3 regions of the Neobacillus sp. NPDC058068 genome follow, and region 3 is predicted to be linked to each of the others. Evidence: riboswitches for the same ligand, from Rfam matches in the RefSeq annotation. Region 3 holds a riboswitch; each other region holds the start of a gene.
What was found. A riboswitch is a leader RNA that binds a small molecule or an ion and turns the genes downstream of it on or off. The one in region 3 is predicted to bind cobalamin.
Positions count from the first base shown of each region.

Region 1: another riboswitch for cobalamin. It lies ahead of ACFVSW_RS04995 (ribonucleoside-diphosphate reductase subunit alpha); the one in region 3 lies ahead of ACFVSW_RS13710 (ABC transporter substrate-binding protein).
Region 2: another riboswitch for cobalamin. It lies ahead of ACFVSW_RS05045 (hypothetical protein); the one in region 3 lies ahead of ACFVSW_RS13710 (ABC transporter substrate-binding protein).

Region 1 is NZ_JBHVSI010000003.1:149,868-156,888, forward strand. It holds gene ACFVSW_RS04975 (nitric oxide synthase oxygenase) at 1-138, shown strand, start outside; gene ACFVSW_RS04980 (glycerophosphodiester phosphodiesterase) at 485-1,318, opposite strand; gene ACFVSW_RS04985 (flavodoxin domain-containing protein) at 1,553-1,996, opposite strand; gene ACFVSW_RS04990 (ribonucleotide-diphosphate reductase subunit beta) at 1,993-3,039, opposite strand; gene ACFVSW_RS04995 (ribonucleoside-diphosphate reductase subunit alpha) at 3,097-5,385, opposite strand; cobalamin riboswitch at 5,518-5,717, opposite strand; gene ACFVSW_RS05000 (YcnI family copper-binding membrane protein) at 6,009-6,653, opposite strand; gene ACFVSW_RS05005 (response regulator transcription factor) at 6,989-7,021, shown strand, end outside.
Region 2 is NZ_JBHVSI010000003.1:164,775-171,795, reverse strand. It holds gene gudD (glucarate dehydratase) at 1-464, opposite strand, end outside; gene garR (2-hydroxy-3-oxopropionate reductase) at 506-1,399, opposite strand; gene ACFVSW_RS05060 (gluconate:H+ symporter) at 1,524-2,849, opposite strand; gene dapA (4-hydroxy-tetrahydrodipicolinate synthase) at 2,875-3,771, opposite strand; gene ACFVSW_RS05050 (CdaR family transcriptional regulator) at 4,184-5,218, shown strand; cobalamin riboswitch at 5,346-5,546, shown strand; gene ACFVSW_RS05045 (hypothetical protein) at 5,695-7,021, shown strand, end outside.
Region 3 is NZ_JBHVSI010000010.1:173,398-180,418, reverse strand. It holds gene ACFVSW_RS13745 (TerD family protein) at 1-526, shown strand, start outside; gene ACFVSW_RS13740 (Cof-type HAD-IIB family hydrolase) at 864-1,619, shown strand; gene ACFVSW_RS13735 (cold-shock protein) at 1,742-1,942, shown strand; gene ACFVSW_RS13730 (YwbE family protein) at 1,986-2,183, opposite strand; gene ACFVSW_RS13725 (hypothetical protein) at 2,176-2,379, opposite strand; gene katA (catalase KatA) at 2,652-4,115, shown strand; gene ACFVSW_RS13715 (GyrI-like domain-containing protein) at 4,275-4,745, shown strand; cobalamin riboswitch at 4,976-5,168, shown strand; gene ACFVSW_RS13710 (ABC transporter substrate-binding protein) at 5,342-6,304, shown strand; gene ACFVSW_RS13705 (FecCD family ABC transporter permease) at 6,270-7,021, shown strand, end outside.

The DNA of each region.
Region 1 (7,021 bases), on a different contig from region 3:
AATTGGACTTGGCTCATTCCGCCATTATCACCAGCGGCAACGCCCATTTTTCATAAACGATATAATAATGAAATCATAAAGCCTAACTATTTTCACCAGCCAAAACCTTATAAACTTTTTGAGAAAAACCAACATTAAAGTTGGCTGTATAGTAATCTATTTAATAGCCCGAGTGGTGATTTATACCGGTCACATGTGAAAAATAGTACGGAGATTGCCGTTAAAAAGCGAGTAAATCAAAATTGGAATGAATAACAAAAGGTAATTTGATACTTAACACAAAAGGCTGAATTTCTAAGTTGTTAATACTAACACTTTGAAACTCAGCCTTTCTTTTAAGAGATAAGAAATTTCGGCTTTGAGAATTGTCCAGCTCCAGGCGCCATCGGCGAGACGATATCGCTCTTCTCCCTACGATAAGTCAACATCGGATCGCTACGCTCTCCTTGTTTCTAGCTGCAGCGCCTAGGGGCTCAATAATAATTTACTTTACTCCCATCCGCGGATCTACATAATCCGGATAGTCAGTGATGATGGCATCTACTTTCATATCAATTAAAAACTGTGCTGCTTCATGGCTTCTTACTGTCCAGGATGATACCTTCATTCCGAGTGCGTGAACTTTATCGACCAATTCTTTTGTAACAAGCCCATAACTTGGATTAAAGTAATCTGCGTATGTGGCAAATTCCTTCAATGCTTGATCTGTTGTATGGGTGGTGGAGGAAGTAAGGACACCCATTGGAACCTTTGGAAGAAGGTCATTCATTTTTTTCACCGTGTCAAAGTTGAACGATTGGATGATGATTTTATTATTTTGCGGTTTATCAAGATTCCGTTCCCGCAATTGTTGGGCTACCTCTTCTTCAATCCCGGGATAAAGCTCTGGTGCTTTCATCTCTATTAAGATACCAATTTTCCCACGATATCTGTCCAACACTTCCTCGAATGAAGGGATTTTTTCACCAGCAAATTGTTCCCCTTTAAAACTTCCTGCATCAAGGCTTCGCAACTGTTCAAAGGTTAGATCCTTTACGCCCCCAGTACCGTCTGTCGTTCTGTCTACTGTCGTATCGTGAATAATCACTAATTTCCCGTCCTTACTGCGCTGTACGTCAATCTCGATGTAGTCAGCCTTCATGTCGCGTGCTTTGTCAAAGGCAGCAATAGTGTTTTCAGGAGCATACCCTGATGCTCCCCGATGGGCGACATTATCAAATTTCCTTAATTCCCCGGTCGTTTCTGCCGCAAAAGCCTGCTGGAAAGGACTAAGCAATAGTGTTAGTGCGAAGCCGGCTCCAATTAATGTTTTCTTCATTTCTCCATCTCCCTTGTCAAAAAGTTTCGAACAAGGTTAGTTTATAAAAGAATTATTAAGCCAGTTTATCGTTCTTGTTTAGCTAGAGTTATAATATTCTAAAGAAAAAAACGTATTTTTTCCTAGTTTTGTTTACAATTGGAATCGAACTAATTTCCTATACTTCCCAAATTGGTGAACGTAAACGAACCAGTGGGCTCATGACTATTATTGTTGCTTTCTTAGATTCTGGTGTCAGGCACCTTTTTTGAATTTTCCCCAAAAAATATCCACAAATCTCCGGCATCGTTCAAGGTCTTTCGTTTGTAGGGAGATTTCAATCTTAAGTGTGACTGCTAATCGGCTGTGAACATAGAGCATATCCCGAAAAGCATCCACTGCTCCGCAAAACTTGGGATAAAAGCTATCGCCTGTGCCGATTACTCCAGTCACAACATGATTGACATCCTGGCTTTCAAATGCATGATACAGTGCGAGCATTTCTTCCGGAATGTCTCCATCTCCCCATGTATAGGTTCCAATGATGATGGCATCAAATGCCGATAAATCCTGCAAAGGAAGCTGTTCAACCCGAATCAGACGAACTTCTATTTTTTTCTCCAAAAATAAATCCCTTATAAACTGGACGAGTTCTTCTGTATGTCCCGTTTTTGAGGTATACACGATTGCGAGCTTCATAGTTCATCGAAGCCATTCGATTGCGTTACCTTCGCATAGGTCCGTGATTTTTGTTCAAAGAAATCAGATTTGGTTCCGTTCATCATTTCATCGCTGAACACATGAATCCATGGCATCGAATTGGTTCGCTCCTCATAAAGATTCGCTAAACCAAGCTGGCGCAACCGTTTATTAGCCAGGTATTCCGTGTAATCATCGTACTCATCTAAATCAATTCCCGTTATATCTTTAAGGATGAAAGCAGCCCACTCTTTTTCCAGCTCGACAGCTTGTCCAATGGTTTTATAGACATAGTCGATATTTTCCTGATGATTCAATTCAGGATTTTCTGTTAACAGAATCCGGATAAACTGGGCGATGAAAAAGGCGTGCTGCATCTCATCCCGCTGGATATAGCTGATCATTGTGCTCGTTTTGAGCATTTTTTGCTGACGGGCAAGATGATAGAAAAAGGCAAAGCCAGCATAGAAATAAATCCCCTCGAGATTTATCGAATTGACCGCTAATTGAAATAAATGCTGCGGTGTCGGGGTTTCGCGAAAGCTTTCATAAGCCTGCAAAATCAACTGGTTCCGTTTTTGTACGATGGGGTCACTTTTCGCTTGATTGAACCGAGCATTCTGCTCACTTAAAGGTACAAGTGAACTAAGAATATATGAATATGATTCGTTATGCACCGCTTCCTGCTGGGCAATGACAGCAAAAATCGCTTTAAAGCTGGAATCCGTGACATAATCCATCACCTGTGTCATCGTGGGTGTCTGCAGGCTATCGAGTGAGGCCAACTGGGTATTAATTCTTAAAAAAACATCTTTCTCGGTCGCACTGAGCAGATCCCATTGTTTGATATCATCCTGCATATTAATTTCCTGCGCCTTCCAAAAATTCCCCAATAATGTTTGATACAAATCGTACATTTGCGGGTAGGCAATATCATTCCAGTTCAGCAGGCCGGAAGACTCGCCGTTAATAATTCCGGTTGATTTATTAGGAAACTCCGGGTTCAACAATTTTATTTTTGATAATGGTGCATGAATATCCATCTAAAAAGCCTCCTGACTATTTTGCTAGTTCGATTATGTTAAAAGGCAAAGCCTGTGCTAGCTTTGGCACGCTTCGCATTCTGCTATTTCTGCTTGTGAGGTACTTCTAATGTAGTACGTTGTTTTTAGCCCATGTTTCCAAGCTTCCAAATGAAGGTTCAGTAATTCTTTGGCTTTGATATCATGACGAACATAAAGGTTAAAGCTGATCCCTTGGTCGATGTGGCGCTGCCGGGCCGCATTTTGTTTAATGCTCCATACTTGATCTAATTCATGTCTTGCCCGGCGGTAATACAGGTACGTATTATGATTCAAGTCCGGGGCAGTGACTTTGAATTTAAAATTTTTCTTCTCCTCCGCATATTCAACTGAATAGATGGGGTCAATGCCATCTGTGGAGCCGCCGATTTTCGCCGTTGATGAGTTAGGAGCTACGGCCATTAACCAGCCGTTGCGGACTCCATGTTCACTGATCTTCTCCCGTAACTCCAGCCATCTTTCCGAACGATAATTTTTCCGCTCAAAATAGGCCCCCGTTTGCCACTCAGATCCTTGAAACTCCCGATAGGCGCCTTTTTCGATTGCCAATTCTTTAGAGGAGCGGATGGTATAGTAAGCAATGTCCTCATACAGTTGGTCAGCCAATCCCACCGCGGCCTCTGACTCCCAGTGCATGCCTTCGAGGGCAAGCAGATGATGCCATCCGAACGTTCCGAGACCAATGGCCCTGAACTTTTGATTTGTTATCTGAGCCTGTCCAACCGAGATGGTATTTAAATCAATCACATTATCCAGCATTCTTACTTGAATGCGAATCAATCGCTCAAGAATATTGGCCGGGATCGCTTTTGCGAGATTAATAGAAGACAAATTACAAACGACGAAATCACCGGGATTCCGAACGATGACGATGTTCCCGTCTTCATCCTGGTATTCGTTGATGATGGTTGTTGCCGACATATTTTGCGCAATTTCCGTGCACAAGTTGCTGCAATAAATCGAGGTGCGACCGACCCCAGCCAGATGCTTATTAGGATTTTGTCTGTTTACTTCGTCACGGTAGAACATGTAAGGGGTACCCGTTTCAAGCTGGGATACCATGATCCGCGCCATAATATCCATCGCCCGGTACGTTTTCCTTGGAAGCAACGGATGATTCACGGCCTCTTCATATTTTCTTGAAAAATAATGCTGATCGGTTTCATCATAAAAATCCTCGAGTCCCAGCAGGGTCCCGTTTTCATCCTTCCAGCCCATATATTGCTTTACTTGATGGGGACAGAAGGTATGCCACTCGCCGATACTTCTGCCGTTCTCATCTGTTTCCTGCAGTTTTTTCATAAAAAGATCGGGTATAGTCACACCGGTAAAAATATCATGGGCTTTACGGCGCTCATCACCATTATTCGTTTTTAAATCAAGAAAGCCATTCATAATATCTTTATGAAATACATCCAAGTATACAGCAATCGCGCCTTGCCGCTGACCTAGCTGGTCGACACTTACCGCTGTATCATTGACCAGCCTGATCCACGGAACAACCCCTGAAGAGTTGCCTTTGAATTTTTTAATATCAGAGCCAAGGGCGCGGACTTTTCCAAAATAGAGGCCAATGCCGCCGCCATCCTTACTCAACCTCGCAGTATCCCAATTATTTAAATAAATACCGTCAAGGGAATCGTCAACGGTATCAATGAAACAAGAGGATAGCTGGCCGAAACTTTTGCCGGCGTTCGCGAGTGTTGGCGTCGCAACGGTCATATAGAGATGACTTAGCGCCCAATATGCTTCTTTCACAAGCTTGAGGCGGTGAGCCGAGTGTTCATTCTGCATAATTGTCATCGCAATGATCATAAAGCGCTCTTGCGGCAGTTCATAAACATTTCGCTCATGATCTTGAGCGAGATAGCGATCGGCTAGTAAAAATAACCCGATGTAAGTAAATAGAGTATCCCGTTCGGGCTCAATCTCTGTTGCTAATTCATCGATTTCGTCTTTCGAATAGGTGCTTAGTAGATTATTAGAGTAAATGCCGATTTCCGTTAATTGTTTAATAAGGTGGAAGAAATCTCCGTATTTTAAGGTGTGGTCATATCCGCGGTTATGGGCCGCCTTTTGATACAATTCCTTTAAAAATAAACGGGCCGCGACAAAGGTCCAATCGGGCTGGTCCATGGCAATCTGATTGACGGCATAGAGGAGTGCTTGCTGGTTGGCATCAGCCTCCGGCACGACCATTTCTCTAATTTGTTTTTCAAGCATGGTTGTATCCAATTGGTATCTTTCTGAAGCTTGTTTGATACAATCTAATACTAATTGAATTTCATCATTTACTTTTGTAGTCATCGTCATATCCCCTTTAACAAAAAAATCCGCTCAAGGGATTTGAGCGGATGAAACGGATCACTTCACAAAAGGAAAAAAGAAGACATCCTGCCTTTTGCTGCCACCGTTCATCTCCTCAATCCCCGAAGAAGTGAAACTACTTAAGAAAGACAGGTCTCCTGACTTTTGCGTCATTCTACTTTGAGCCCTTCCCATATAAGCGTCTATTTTCATAAACTCTCTCATACAGTGGTTTGCTCATTTCGTCAGCAATTACAGTTGCGGGGGCAGTTTCGGATTCTCACCGGATTCCCTATTAAGCCGCTAGCGGCATCTTTTCCTAAGGTGAATACAATATATAGTTGAATTTTAAAAAAATATAACAATATGTAGATGTTAAACTATAAACAATCATAGTATAAATATTTTTAGATTTCAAGTATTTTTGTGCCAGGCACCATCTAATACTTGATGGAAATATTCTACTAGAGCAGTAAACGTTTGTTCCCTCGTTGCATTTCTACTGGGCGGTATATGGTTAACGGAACGAATATTTTTCTAGATATATCAAATATAAACAAAGCCTTGATTCTTCATAAGAAGATCAAGGCTTTGTTTATATCCAAGACGATTGGGATGATTAGTTATTTTTTACGGATTACGAAGATAACCGCTACTAAAGCTAATAAAACAGAAATAATCGATAAGATTAATGGAAGCGAATCAGTTTTGTCAGATTTGGTCTTCGTTTCTTCCTTTTTCGTTTTTTTATCTTGAGGTGTGGTGCTATGTGAATCATGATGATCTGTCGACGTACCTGCAATGATGTCAGTGATGGAATGAGGTGTATCTGCACCTTCGTCACCAGTCCATTCCACTATGCTGCCATCTTTATAGTATTGATAGGCGTCCCAAGCGGCTTTCGTAGCATTATCAGGGTTTTTTGCAACAAAGGTAAATTGTTGAAATTGGCCTGGCAGGATGCCTTCACCAGTTGCCTCAAATGTAAATGTTTTGACTTTTCCAGCCGCATCCTTTTCCGAGCTATAATTCCAGCCTGGTACAGGTTGATAGGACATAATTTCTATCCCTGTTGGTGCTTTTATGGTGACTTTTGTTGTTGGAATCTCTTTTTCAACTGGAACTTTTAAGGTATAAGTTTCCCAAGCACCTGTCATGGAAGTTTTTGGTGCTACGGTAACATGTGCACTAGCGATACTACCAAACAAAAATAGTCCTAAACAGGTTGGTAACAAAACCTTCAACATTTTCTTTAATGGATTTCTCATTTCTTATTCTCCTCTTAGTAAAATTAATAGCCTTCTAGATGATTGCCCTGTATTCTCTAGCTATCTTTTATCATAAAGGGAATTTGTGATAAAAAAGTGAAGTTTTTTATTTTTATTGATGTTTTAAAATGGGCTGTTGATTTCCGCTCCAATCAACGAGGTTATAAAATCAACATTGCTCTTTATTTCACAGTTTTTCTCTAAACAAACTTCTTTTGTTATTTCGAATATCCCTGACATTTCCATAGTTAATTTTTTCAATAAAACTTCACAAATTATTGGTAAGCTAGTTATGATACTTATATTACTAACTAAAAAGTGAGGAATAATCTTGGATGGATATTACGATCATGATCGTAGATGATGAA
Region 2 (7,021 bases), on a different contig from region 3:
AAATAGCCTAAGGTTTTTACCTTATCGCGCTGCTGGCCTTCCCCTAAAAGGGCTGCAACCGGAACATTTAAATGCTTTCCTAATAGATCAAGCAATGCTGCTTCAATGGCTGTTACCGCATGGATGGTAATCCGCAGATCAAATGTCTGCAATCCGCGGCCTGCTGAGTCACGGCCTGCAAACGTTTTTCTAACATTATTTAAGATATTATGATATTGACCAATAGATGAACCGATGACTAATGATTTGGCCTCTTCAAGCGTTTTACGAATCCCTTCACCGCCAGGTACTTCACCGACACCAACATTACCATTACTGTCTTTTACAATCACAACATTCCGAGTAAAATAAGCACCGTGTGCTCCGCTAAGATTGAGCAGCATGCTGTCATGACCGACCACAGGATATACGTCCATTTCTGTAACAACTGGAGTAACATTAACAACTTTCTCAACTGTATTCATCGCGATCTCTCCAATCAAAATGGTAAATTTTTTTAAAAAATTTATCGTGTTACTTCAACATTCGCTAATTTTTCATAGTATTTTAATAGACCGCTATGATCATCAAGTTCATGGCCATCCACCTTTAAGGCATACATCATTTCTAACACAGCTGCTGTTAATGGGGTTGGCGCGCCAAATTCATGGCTCGTTTCCAAGGCATTCGTTAAATCCTTGATGTGTAAATTAACCCGGAATCCTGGTTTGAAATTGCGATCAAGCATCATTGGAGCTTTGGCCTCTAAAACCGTACTTCCTGCTAACCCGCCGCGGATCGCTTCAAAGACAGCCTCTGGGTTAACGCCTGCTTTTTGTGCTAAAACAAATGCTTCTGAAACAGCAGCAATGTTTAATGCAACGATGACTTGATTGGCAAGCTTTGTAACATTACCAGCACCGATTTCACCGACGTGGACAACGGAGCCAGCCATTGCCGCCAATACTTCCTTCGATTGTTCAAAAACTTCCTTCTTACCGCCGACCATGACAGAGATGGTTCCATCGATTGCTTTTGGCTCCCCGCCGCTGACAGGCGCATCAAGCATATCGACTCCTTTTTCAACTAAGGCACGATACACTTCCTGTGAAGCAGCAGGGGCAATCGAACTCATATCAATATAAATTAATCCTTCGCGGGCGCCATCAATCAGACCATTTTCACCCAATGCCACTTCTTTTACCTGTGGAGAGTTTGGCAGCATTGTGATGACAATATCCGATTTTTCCGCAATTGCCTTTGGCGTAGATTCTACTTCTGCACCCAATTGTTCAAGTTCTTTCGCAGCCTCTTTATTAAAATCACTCACAATCAATTGATAACCGGCTTTGATTAAATTCATGCTCATCGGCTTACCCATAATTCCTAGGCCGATAAATCCAATTTTCTTCATATTCATCTTCACTCCTACAAATATTTTTATATAAAGAGAAATGCTCTCTTATTCACAAATGTTGAGAAACGTTGCGGGCAGTAAATCAGCTATTGATCATTCTACTGCCCGCGGTTTTTTCAAAAATGGATTAACCTACAAATAGATTTAGAAGCAATACACCGGCCAAACCGAGAATCGCGAGAGCCGTTGTATAGGTCGTTCTTGTTTTAAGCGCATCCCCAACGGATAAGTTGAGGTATTCTTTATACATCCAGAAACCAGGGTCTGTAACGTGTGAGAAAGCCACACTGCCGCATGTAACAGCAAGGGTCATTAATTCCATACTTACACCAGAGCTTTGTGCGATTGGCAGGACAACACCGGCAGCCGTCATAACTGCTACAGTTGCCGAACCAAGGGCAATACGAAGGATCGCAGCAATTAACCAAGCGAGAATAATTGGTGAGATATCCCATCCATTCGTTAAATCTTTAATATAATCAGCAATACCACTATCGACTAGTACTTGTTTAAAGGCACCGCCTGCACCGATAACAAGAATGATCATCGCCATCGGTTTGACACTATTTGCACAAGATTGCATAACATCTTTCATTGAACGCCCTACTCGCGTTCCTAATAGATAGAAGGAAAGCACCAGCGCAATCATTAAGGCGATTGGGGCAGATCCAAAGAATTCCATCGCATATCGAAAACTATTCTCTTTTGGTAATGCGATTTCACATACCGCAGATATTCCCATTAGGATAACTGGTACAAGAGCAGAGGTAACACTCGCTAAGAAACTTGGCATTTCTTCTTCTGTAAAGATTTTGTTTGATGCTAGTCCCTCTGGGATACTTGGATTGATCTTTTTAACAAACGGTAATCTCGGCCAAAGCATCGCGATGAAACCGCCTACAGGAATAGCAATGATGAGACCATATAATAGCGTTAATCCCATACTTGAACCAAAAACCCCTACAACAGCCGCAGGTCCTGGATGCGGAGGGAGGAAACTATGTGTGGTAGATAATCCAACTGCTGTTGGAATCGCGATCCAAAGCAAGTTCAATTTTGTTTGACGAGCAACCGTGAAGACAAGCGGAATCAATAACACGAATGCGACTTCAAAGAACATCGTAATTCCAAGGATATAAGCCGCGATCAACATCGCAAGTTGAACTCGTTTGATCCCCATCTTGTCAATTAAGGTATTGGCAATCCGCTGGGCAGCCCCGGAATCAGCCATAACCATCCCTAACATCGCACCAAAGCCTAAAATCAAAATCAAGCTATTCAGTTGTCCGCCGATACCGCCTGATATGGATCCAAGCAATTTGTCCATCGGCATTCCTTGGAGAAAACCAACCAGTAAAGCGGCAGCGATTAAGGCAATAAATCCATTCATTTTCATCGGCATCATCAAAATTAAAATGAGGGCGACGGCTAAGGCAACATATAATAATGGCATTGTCTTTTCTTCCTTTCAAAGGGAGTTAAATAGATTGATATAATTCTAAATCTTTAAGAACATCTACCAAAAGCTGCTTACTTTCAGGATTCATTTCGGCTGCAGGCGCAAAGGCATAGCCAACATCAATCCCAACCATTCTTAAGCCCTCTTTTAAAACGACAGGGAAAGTGGCTTTATCAACCGCTAGTCTTAATGGTGCCAGTTTAAATTGCAGTTCAAGTGATTTTTGATAGTCGCCAGCCATAAATGTATTGTAAATATCGGATACTAGTTTAGGAGCAATATTTCCGGTGCTGGCAATGGCACCGCTTCCTCCATGGCAAAGTCCTGCATAGATGAGCGTATCACGGCCAGCTAGGACTGAAAATGTTTCACGATCGGTTACTCTTAAATACTCGGCCATTTTCGTCATATCGCCGCTTGAGTCTTTAATCCCGATAATATTGTCAACCTTGCTGAGTTCCTCACATGTCTTCACATCAATTTTCACCTGTGTCCGGCCTTCATTCCCATAAAGGATAATCGGCAGGTCCGTTGATTTGGCAATCGCTTTAAAGTGTTCCGCCAGCTCCTGCTGTGTTGGTGTCATAAAATAAGGAGTAAGCACAGACAGAGCGGAAACACCGCCAATTTCTTGAACCATTTGAGCTGTTTGAATACAGTCTCTTGTCGTAATCTCACTCGCCCCGCAATAAACAGGGACCCTGCCAGCGGTATGTTCCACTGTTACTTCTACAACCCGGCGCTTTTGTTCGGGTGTCAGCCCGTAAATTTCACCGCTGCTTCCCAGTATAAACAACCCATGAACGCCACCATCAATGGTGTAGTCAATGACTTTTCTTAGTGCATCTTCCATTAGTTTCCCATCTTTGTCCAATGGTGTAACTAACGCGGGAATGACCCCTTTTGGCTTAAACATCGTTGGCTCCTCCTAGCTCTTTTTGTCTTACAACTAACTCAGAATTCTTGTGGAAAACACTTAGATTGTGAATCTTTTCACATTCATATCATAAACGGTTTGGGAGAAAAAATCTTCGTTCAGTTCACTAAGGTTATTTTTCCTTTTTTGGTCATTTGAACAATAAATTTTTAGATTCATAGATGTTTCTGGCAATGGAAATAAGTCAAGTGGCGATTACGTGACGGTAAATGAACAATTTTATTACTTCCAGTGCATTTTTTAGTAACCGTTTACATTTCTTATTGTATAATTGTCTTACAAATATATCATCATTCAAATTAATAAGAAAATTCGATATTTTTTGGGCAAATACACAATGCATTCTTGTCATAATCTCAAACTCTCATTCATAGTTAAGGAGGTTAACCCGATGAAAATTAACAAAATTCTCGCTCAAGAGATTGCGGATAAGGTGATGAAGGTCATTCCCTATAATGTAAATATTATGGATGAAGTGGGCTTAATTATTGGAAGCGGTGATCCCCAAAGAATCGGCACCTATCATCAAGGGGCGATTTCAGCGATTGAACAGAAAAAGATTATTTCAATCTATCATTCAGAAGGTCCCTCAAAACCGGGTGTCAACATTCCCATCCACTTTAGAAATAAATTGATTGGTGTGATTGGAATCAGTGGGGATCCAACTATCGTTGGGCCGTTCGCTGAATTAGTTCGCGTCACTTCGGAATTATTAATTAACCAGGAGTTTTTATTTAAAGAGCGACGAATTAAAGAGCAATTGAAGGAAGAGTTTTTGTATCAATGGGTCTTTCGAAACGAAGAATATGATGCTGCCTTTATCAATGACGGCGAGGCAATCGGGATTAATATGCGTCTTATGAGAAAAGCAGTGATTGTGCAGGGACACATCCCAAAGGAACCTAGTTTACTTGATCAGGAATATACGTTTAGATTAAATCAAAACACCGTATTATTTATTGTGCCAAGTGATCGTAATATTTTAAAAAGATTGCAAGTTTCCATTTCAGAGGATGATACGAAAATCGGTGTCGGTACAGGTTCTACTCATGTGGCCAAATCTGTAAAAGAGGCAAAAAGAGCCATTGAAATTACCGAAAAAATGCAATTCCCCCCAGCATGCAGCTTTTACGAGGACGTAACATTTATTGATTATTTAACAAATAAGGATATATCCTTTGACGAGATGAGAGATTTTTATCAGGAACTGGATGAAAATCCAAAAGGCCATGAGCTGATGGAAACACTGATCTGCTATATTAAACATAGCGGTGATATGAATGCGATTTCAAAGGAACTCCATATCCATCGAAACAGCTTAGCCTATCGCCTGCAAAGAATCGAAATCCTAACAAACAAAAATCCCAAAAAATTCACCGACCTCTTCCAGCTCTTCACAGGATACGTCCTTTATAAAATGCAATAGTGGGACGTTGGGACAAGCGTCTTTTGTTTTTTTGACAATAAATTTTTCGCGACTAGCAGTCCCTCTAATATTTACCAATATCCCATTGAATTGTTGCGATAAATGGGTTATGCTAATTTGTGACAATTACATAGTATTGCATATTGGTTTTTTTGCAGACGATAAGAATGCAAGAAATGAAAAGGGAATCATGTGAGAATCATGAACGGTCCGGCCACTGTAATTGGAGAGCAACCTTCTATTCAATGTCACTGAGTTACATACTCGGGAAGGCAGGAGGAAGCAATGACCCAAAAGTCAGGAGAACTGCCAAAATGTATTTTTGTGGAACCTTCCGTGAAAAGGCGAAGCTTAGTTTGTATGCATATATTGGTGTTTTCCGTTATCCAGTTATATTTGATATTAACAAAGCCTTGATCTTCTTTATGGAGAATCAAGGCTTTTTTTATATAAAAATTCATGAGGAGGGTTTGATTTTGCGTAAATTACATTTTATTTCCACCTTTATCATCACCTTAGTATTAACATTTTCACTTACTATTCCTGTTTTCACATCCGCTCAAGTAGCTGCTGCTGGGCAGAATGAGGTAGAAACTAGTAATCTCTCAACTATTAATACAGCGATAGCTCGTGCTGTAAATAGTATTAAACAATCGCAATCAGGTATAAATAGCGAATGGGAAGCGGTTGGCATCGCCCGTTCAGGCGAGGAAGTCCCTTCTAGTTATTATGAGGATCACTTTTTATCGACACTTGATTCTCAAGTCATTAATGCCAGTCGGGTAAAAATCACTGATGTTGAGAGATTGGTGATCGCGGCTTCGGCGATTGGAAAAGATCCAACGAATCTGTATGGGATGAATCTAGTCGAGAAAATCTACAATAGTGTTGATTGGACCCCTGGAACGGATTCAATGACCGCACAAGGGATTAACGGCCCCATATTTGCCTTAATTGCCTTAGATAGTCAACCATTTGATATTCCAGCGAATGCCAAGTGGACGAAAGAAAAATTATTGAACGAACTACTGTCCCGCCAAAATGCAGACGGAAGCTGGTCATTATTTGGGACGAGCCCAAGTTACGATATGACGGCAATGGCGTTAATAGCAATTGCTCCTTATAAGTCTCAAGAGAATGTGAGGACAACCATCGATCGTGCTGTTCAATTTTTATCAGCAAAACAAGCAACAAATGGTGGTTTTAATGACCCCTTTGTTGGCGGCGTTTCCAGTGAAACAACATCACAAGTCATAATCGCCCTGTCCAGTGCAGGGATCGATCCAACCTCAGCCGCTTTTACGAAAGAGGGAAATAATTTACTTAGTCATTTATTAAGCTTCCAATATACGGACGGTGGCTTTAAACATATTCAATCACAAAATAAAGCGGATGCGATGGCAACCGAACAAGCGTTACAGGCATTAGTAGCCTACAAGCTATTTTTGGAAGAAGGAGGATACCTTTATCAATTTCCACCTGAAACTAAACCGACCATTACCGTTGAGGGGGTAGAAGACGGTCAAACGGTCAATGATGAGCAGTTAAACATTACTGTTACTGCCTTAAATGGGAAAGGGGAGAATATCACGCATACGCTCACTTTCAACGATTCTGACCTTGCAACCAATGCCGAGGGGCATTATACCCTCCAGTTACGTGAAGGGTTAAATACCATTACCGTTACTGCTTCTAGTAAGAAGGACACAACCATCCAAACCTATCAAGTGACCTACGAAAAAATTGGTAACGATGATTCGAATGTTCCGCCGGCTGGAAATGACCCAGATGTTCCGCCTGCAG
Region 3 (7,021 bases):
CACAAGTGCTCCAGATGGTGCCTGCGAGTTCATTGATTTAGACATCCCAAGTGTTCTGGCTAACGGCGGCAGGTATGCAGTGATGGATATCATCTCCTATACCGAACATGCTTTTTGTGATATGCCTGAATGCTTTGCCGGCTGGATGAGTCGTGTGGAGCCGAATTTAGGTGAAATTTTTGAACCAAAAACAGTTGTCGATAAAATTGATGTTGCCGCCGATACTACATTTTGTATACCAGTCATTTTAGATCTTGCGGAACGAAAAGTAATCTGGACAGACCTGGCACTTCGAAGCCATCCGGATTACTTCAACAATATTGAAGGCAATTTAACCGGAATCGTCGCCACGGGCAAGGCAATGACTTCACTAGCGAAACCAAATCTATATCAGTTGTTCGAGCTTCATGCACGTGCCCGAGGCGAATTGATTGAAGAGCTAGAAGAGGCGGATACGATTTTTTCTGTTATGGAAGGGATTACCCCATTCGATATCGAAAAAATTATCGCTGAATTTTTAATCTGAAAAGGAAGGCAGCGAATTTATTGCAGTCTTTTTTTTAGTTTGGCTGTGTTAAAGCATATTGTTGATTGTGAGCACAATGTTGATTGGAGTGGAAGGCGCGAGACTCATGCGGGAGCAGCGGGACAGGTGAGACCCCGCAGGCGCTTTAGCGCCGAGGAGGCTCACCGCCCGCCCCGCGAACCGCACGCGCCTGGAACGGAAATCAACATTCACTTTTAACACAGCCTTTAGTTTAAATATAAATATATTATGTAAACTCGAAACTGCCTTTTTGATATTTAACAATAGAAAGTGTTAACCTAGATAGGAAAAGTAAGAAAGGAGCAAGTTGCTGCAGATGGAAAGAGACAAAATGGAGAAACCAATTAAGCTCATTGCCCTCGATATGGATGGCACACTGTTAAATAACAAAGGACAGATAACGGAGGCGAACCGTCAAGCAATTAAGGCCGCACAGGATAGGGAAATATTTGTTGTGCTTAGCACAGGAAGATCATTGCTTACTTGCCGGGAGCACGCCGATGCACTTCAACTTAGTTCCTATTTGGTAACCGTTAATGGCAGTGAAATCTGGGATGATAAACGGGAGCTAGTCGAGAGGAATTTGGTGAAATCGGAGCTTGTGGAATGGATGTGGAATCTATCCTGCGAGCATAAGACGAAATTTTGGGCGATAAGCACTGAGCAAAATTGGCATGATAAAATGCCGGAGGATATACATACGCTCGAATGGTTGAAATTTGGGTTTAATATTGATGATGATGAAACGAGGGAACTAATTTTACGGGAGCTAGAGGTTAAAGGTGAATTTGAACTAAGTAATTCAACTTTGAAGAACATCGAGGTAAATCCTGCTGGAATTAACAAAGCAAATGGATTGAAAATTGTTTGTAACCGGCTTGGAATCGCGATGGAAAATGTCATGGCCGTTGGTGACAGTCTAAATGATCTGGCGATGATTAAGGAAGCTGGATTTGGTGTAGCGATGGGAAATGCACAAGAGAAGGTGAAGAAGGCAGCAGACTGGGTTACCACAACAAACGAAGAAGATGGCGTTGCAAACGCAATCCACAGATGGGTTATTCAATCATAAAAATTTTTTCATGTTATTTTCCAATTTGCTGTGTATATGTGGTTAATGGATTGGTAAAAATAATTGAGCAAGAATAATTTGCAAAATCATGTAATTGTTACATGCTAGGAGGCTACAAAGGAATGGAACATGGTAAAGTAAAATGGTTTAACAGTGAAAAGGGTTTTGGGTTCATTGAGCGTGAAGGCGGCGAGGATGTATTCGTCCACTTCTCGGCAATTCAAGGCGAAGGATATAAATCCTTGGACGAGGGTCAAGAGGTAACGTTTGAAATCGAAAACGGCCAACGCGGACCACAAGCGGTAAACGTCCATAAAGCATAATTACCAAAACAGACTCCAAATGAATTTGGAGTCTGTTTTTTTGTTAATTATTAATTTCCTTGACTCTGCCAACCTGTCCATCTGTCAGTCTTACTTTAATGCCATGTGGGTGAGAGCTGGACTTGGTTAATATGTCCTTAACGACCCCAGCTGTAAGTTTGCCACTTCTTTGATCTGCTTTTAGAACGATTTTGACAGAAGCACCCGGGAGAATATCATTTCTATTTTTCCCGCTAGACACCCATTTTTCTCCGAGAGTTACTCACTTTTTTCGTCTGCTGGCTTTGCAGCTTTTTGGTTGCCTGTGAGCCATTTGCGTTTGAATTTCCGGCTGCTGATTTGTTTTTCTTATTTTCAAGCTGCTGTTTCATCGCTTCTTGTAAGCTAATTTTCTTCTTTGGCGCTTCATTTTGCTGTGATTGATTAGATTCACTCATAAAAAATCCTCCTATAAACAGTATTATGACCAGTATAAACTATTTTTTAATTTATTAAAAATCCATCTTCCCAATTTATACGAAAATTTTAGGATGTTATTCGGTAATTTTGGAATAACATCCTTATTTTTTAATACTTATGTAGTAGTGGGTACATGTTATCTGGTTAATAGTTAATACTTTATAACATTAATTATAAATAAGTATTGATTATTATTATGTTTAAATTATAATGTAGTTAATCATTAAAAAATAGTTTACGAGGTGAGGTAATGAGTAAAGAAAACAAGCAGTTAACAACAGGAACCGGAGCTCCTGTCGGTGACAACCAAAATTCAATGACCGCAGGAATGCGAGGGCCAACATTGATTCAAGACGTTCATTTAATTGAGAAATTGGCACACTTTAACCGCGAACGTGTACCTGAGCGTGTTGTTCATGCCAAAGGTGCCGGTGCCCATGGTTACTTTGAAGTAACAAATGACATGTCAACCTACACTAAGGCCAAATTATTCAATGGGGTTGGAAAGCGGACACCCATGTTTATTCGCTTCTCAACTGTAGCGGGTGAACTGGGCTCGGCAGATACTGTCCGAGATCCACGCGGATTTTCAGTGAAGTTTTATACAGAAGAAGGAAACTATGATCTTGTCGGAAATAACACCCCGATTTTCTTTATTCGTGATGCGATTAAATTTCCTGATTTCATTCATACGCAAAAAAGAGATCCAAAATCACATCTGAAAAATCCGAATGCCATTTGGGATTTCTGGTCCTTATCACCTGAATCGTTACACCAGGTTACATACTTAATGGGTGACCGCGGAATTCCTGCTTCCCTTCGTCATATGAATGGCTATGGAAGCCATACCTTTAAATGGGTGAATGAGGACGGGGAAGCCGTGTGGGTGAAATATCACTTTAAAACGGAACAGGGCGTCCAAAACATGACGAATGAGGTTGCAGGCAAATTGGCCGGTGAAAACCCGGATTACCATACTGAAGATTTGTTTAATGCGATTGAAAAGGGTGATTTCCCGGCGTGGAGGCTGCATGTGCAAATCATGCCATTTGAAGATGCCGAAACGTATCGTTTTGATCCATTTGATGTCACAAAGGTCTGGTCACATAAAGATTATCCGTTAATAGAGGTAGGCCGGATGGTGCTAAATCGCAACCCTGAGAACTACTTTGCAGAAGTGGAGCAGGCAACATTCTCCCCAGGAACCATGGTCCCTGGTGTTGAAGCTTCGCCGGATAAGATGCTCCAAGGCCGTATTTTCGCTTATTCTGATGCACATCGTTATCGTGTCGGACCGAACCATAATTTGCTCCCGATTAACCGGCCAAAAGTGGAAGTAAATAACTATCAACGTGACGGTTCGATGCGTTCTGATAATAATGGCGCCGGTTCCGTTTACTATGAACCAAACAGCTATGGCGGACCTAAGGAAGCACCTGAGTATAAACAGACAGCCTTCCAGATTACAGGTGCGGCTGAACAGGTTCCATATGATGAACACGACCATTACACACAAGCGGGCGACCTTTACCGTTTAATGTCAGAAGAAGAACGGGCACGGTTGGTGGAAACTGTCGTCGGAGCGATGAAGCCGGTTGAGAGAGATGACATCAAGCTTCGACAAATTCAGCATTTTTATAAAGCGGACCCAGAGTATGGCGAGCAGGTGGCAAAAGGCTTAAATTTGGCTCTTCCACAAAGTATTTTAAAATAATTACTACACAGGCAGCTTATTGAGATAGGCTGCTTGTTTTTTCCATTTTATTATTTAAAAATTATAAAGTTAATTTTTTCGTCGAATTTTCTTTGCAGGATTTTTCGGGATATTATTAGAATTATAGGAATAAGATACATATAAAAGGGGGGGATTTGCTTGGCTATCCAAGTAATTGAAAAAGAAGAGATGAACGTAGTAGGAATTTCCTGGAATGGTACTTACTCGCAAGTGGAAAAGATTCCAAGTCTTTTTACTAAATTGAGGGGACGACTCGAAGAGGTACCCTATCAAAAGAAAGAAGAAGTGTTGATTGCTCCATTTCATATTAGGGAAACTGAGATTACCTATTATGTTACAACTCCTGTTGATGTAATTGATGAAATTCCGGATGGTATGGTTGGCTTTACGATTCCCAGGAAAAATTATGTCTTCGGCGTTCATAAAGGCAGGATAGAGGATGTTGAAAATACATATCATCGAATGTACAAATGGATGGAAGAATACGGCTATGACCAAGATCACCAAGCATTAGGTCTTGAAATCTTTAAAGAAGAGCATAAATATCAAAATTTAGCAGGGGACCTTCACTTTGATATCTATTTGCCAGTAAAGACTTATAAAAAATAGAATGAATGGAAATTAATTTTAGGAGGAGCTTCAGCTTCTCCTTTAATAATTCCTTCGTGGTCAGGTGAAGTTCCTAACTGGCGGTGATGAAACAATGCTTCTTAAAATTTATGCAGAAATATCGAACAGTAAGCAAGCTTTTTTTTTTACGGATAAGGGATCGATAAAAAATATTATCGTATAAAAACATATACAAATCATTCCACTTCTTTATATAATAGATATAACAAAAAATATATTTCAAATTAGGTGCTGAAATCTTTTTGAAAGATTTTAAGCTTAAAAGGGAAGTTTGGTTAAAAGCCAACGCGGTCCCGCCACTGTACATGGGAGCAACCTATAGGATGTCACTGTCGAATCGATGGGAAGGCATAGGAAGCGATGATCATGAGCCAGGAAACCTGCCTAATTCTTGTACGCCAATAAACCTACGCGGATAGGGAGGTGTTGAAGGCTAGACTCCTTTTACTTAATACTGTAATTTGAATCTACTCATCCCAACATCTTCATGTCATATGAAGATGTTTTTTTGTTGGGCGCAAGTTGAGCTATTTTTTTGTTGCATAAAGTTTATTACACAGAAAGCAGGGAGAAAAATGAAGAAATTGTATGCGATACTGTTAGTAGTATTATTAACAGTAGGAGCTTTAGCCGGTTGTGCTGAAAAAAAGGAGCAAGTGAAAGATGAAAGCAAAGCGGGTGTCGAAAAGAAAACAGAAGTCGCTTTTCCGGTTACCGTAAAAGATGCTTTAGGTAAAGAGGTTGTTTTAGAGAAGAAGCCTGAAAAGATTGTTTCGCTGATCCCAAGCAATACGGAAATTGCCTATTCGTTAGGTCTTGGAAAAGAAGTTGTCGGCGTTTCCGATTTCGATAATTACCCAGAAGAAGTAACGAAAAAAGAGAAAATCGGCGCGCAGGAAATAAACTTAGAAAAAATCATTTCCTTAAATCCGGATATAGTGTTAGCCCATGCGTCTTCGGCTCATAATACTGAAGCAGGCCTGCAGCAGTTAAGAGATGCGGGAATTCCAGTCCTCGTTGTCAATGATGCCCAAAATATTGACCAAGTGTATGATTCCATTAGTATGATTGGGAAAGCTGCGGGTGCAACAAACAAGGCTGATGAGATCATCAAAGGGATGAAGGACAAATTAACGGAGATTAAAGCGAAGACGAAAGACATCAAAGAAAAGAAAAAGGTATTTGTGGAAGTATCGCCAGCTCCAGACATTTATACACCTGGTAATAAAACATTTATGAATGAAATGATTGGTTTGATTAATGCGGAAAACATTGCTAATAATCAAGACGGCTGGATCAAAATTGACCAAGAAGCGATGATTAAACAAAATCCTGATGTCATCATCACTACATACGGATACTATGTAAAAAATCCGGTTGAGCAAGTTTTAAGCAGAAAAGGCTGGGAAACGGTCAACGCTGTAAAAAATAAGCAGGTAATCGATGTAGACTCTGATCGTGTTACCCGCTCAGGACCTAGGATTGTTGAAGGAGTAGAAGATCTTGCAAAGGCTGTCTATCCTGAAGTTTTTAAATAATAAGTATTTAGCCTTTTGTCTAGCGGGGACTTTTCTGGTCCTCTCGATTTTATTAGGGATTTCAGTTGGAACGGTTGCGGTTCCGATGGAAACAATAATTCAAATTATCATTGCCAAGGTATTTGGGGCAAATGCCCTCGCGTTAATTGACCCGATGTATTCAAGTATCGTCTTGAATATTCGCTTGCCTAGAGTGATTTTAGCTGGCCTTGTAGGGGCGGCTCTTGCCATTGCAGGAGCGGCCTTTCAAGGGCTGCTAAGAAACCCGTTAGCGGATCCGTATACCTTAGGTGTTTCTTCAGGGGCGTCAGTAGGTGCGGTTCTAACCCTGTTTTTTCATCTCTCGATCCCGTTTGTAGGTATCTTTACATTACCATTGCTTAGCATCCTATTTTCCTTATTAACCATCTTTTTAGTCCTTACTTTTGCCCGGAAAATTGAGCGCTCGATGAGAGTAGAAACAATTATCTTAACGGGGATTATTTTCAGCTCCTTTTTAGGGGCATTTATTTCCCTTATGATTGCCCTGACCGGTGATGAGCTAAGGCAAATTATTGGCTGGTTGTTAGGTAGTGTATCGATGAGGGGCTGGGAATACATAAAAATCATTTTGCCATTTTTTATTATCGGTTCAGCGATACTGATTTTTAATGCCAAAGAATTAAATGCGATGTCGTTTGGGGAAGAACGGGCCCAGCATTTAGGGGTCAATGTTCA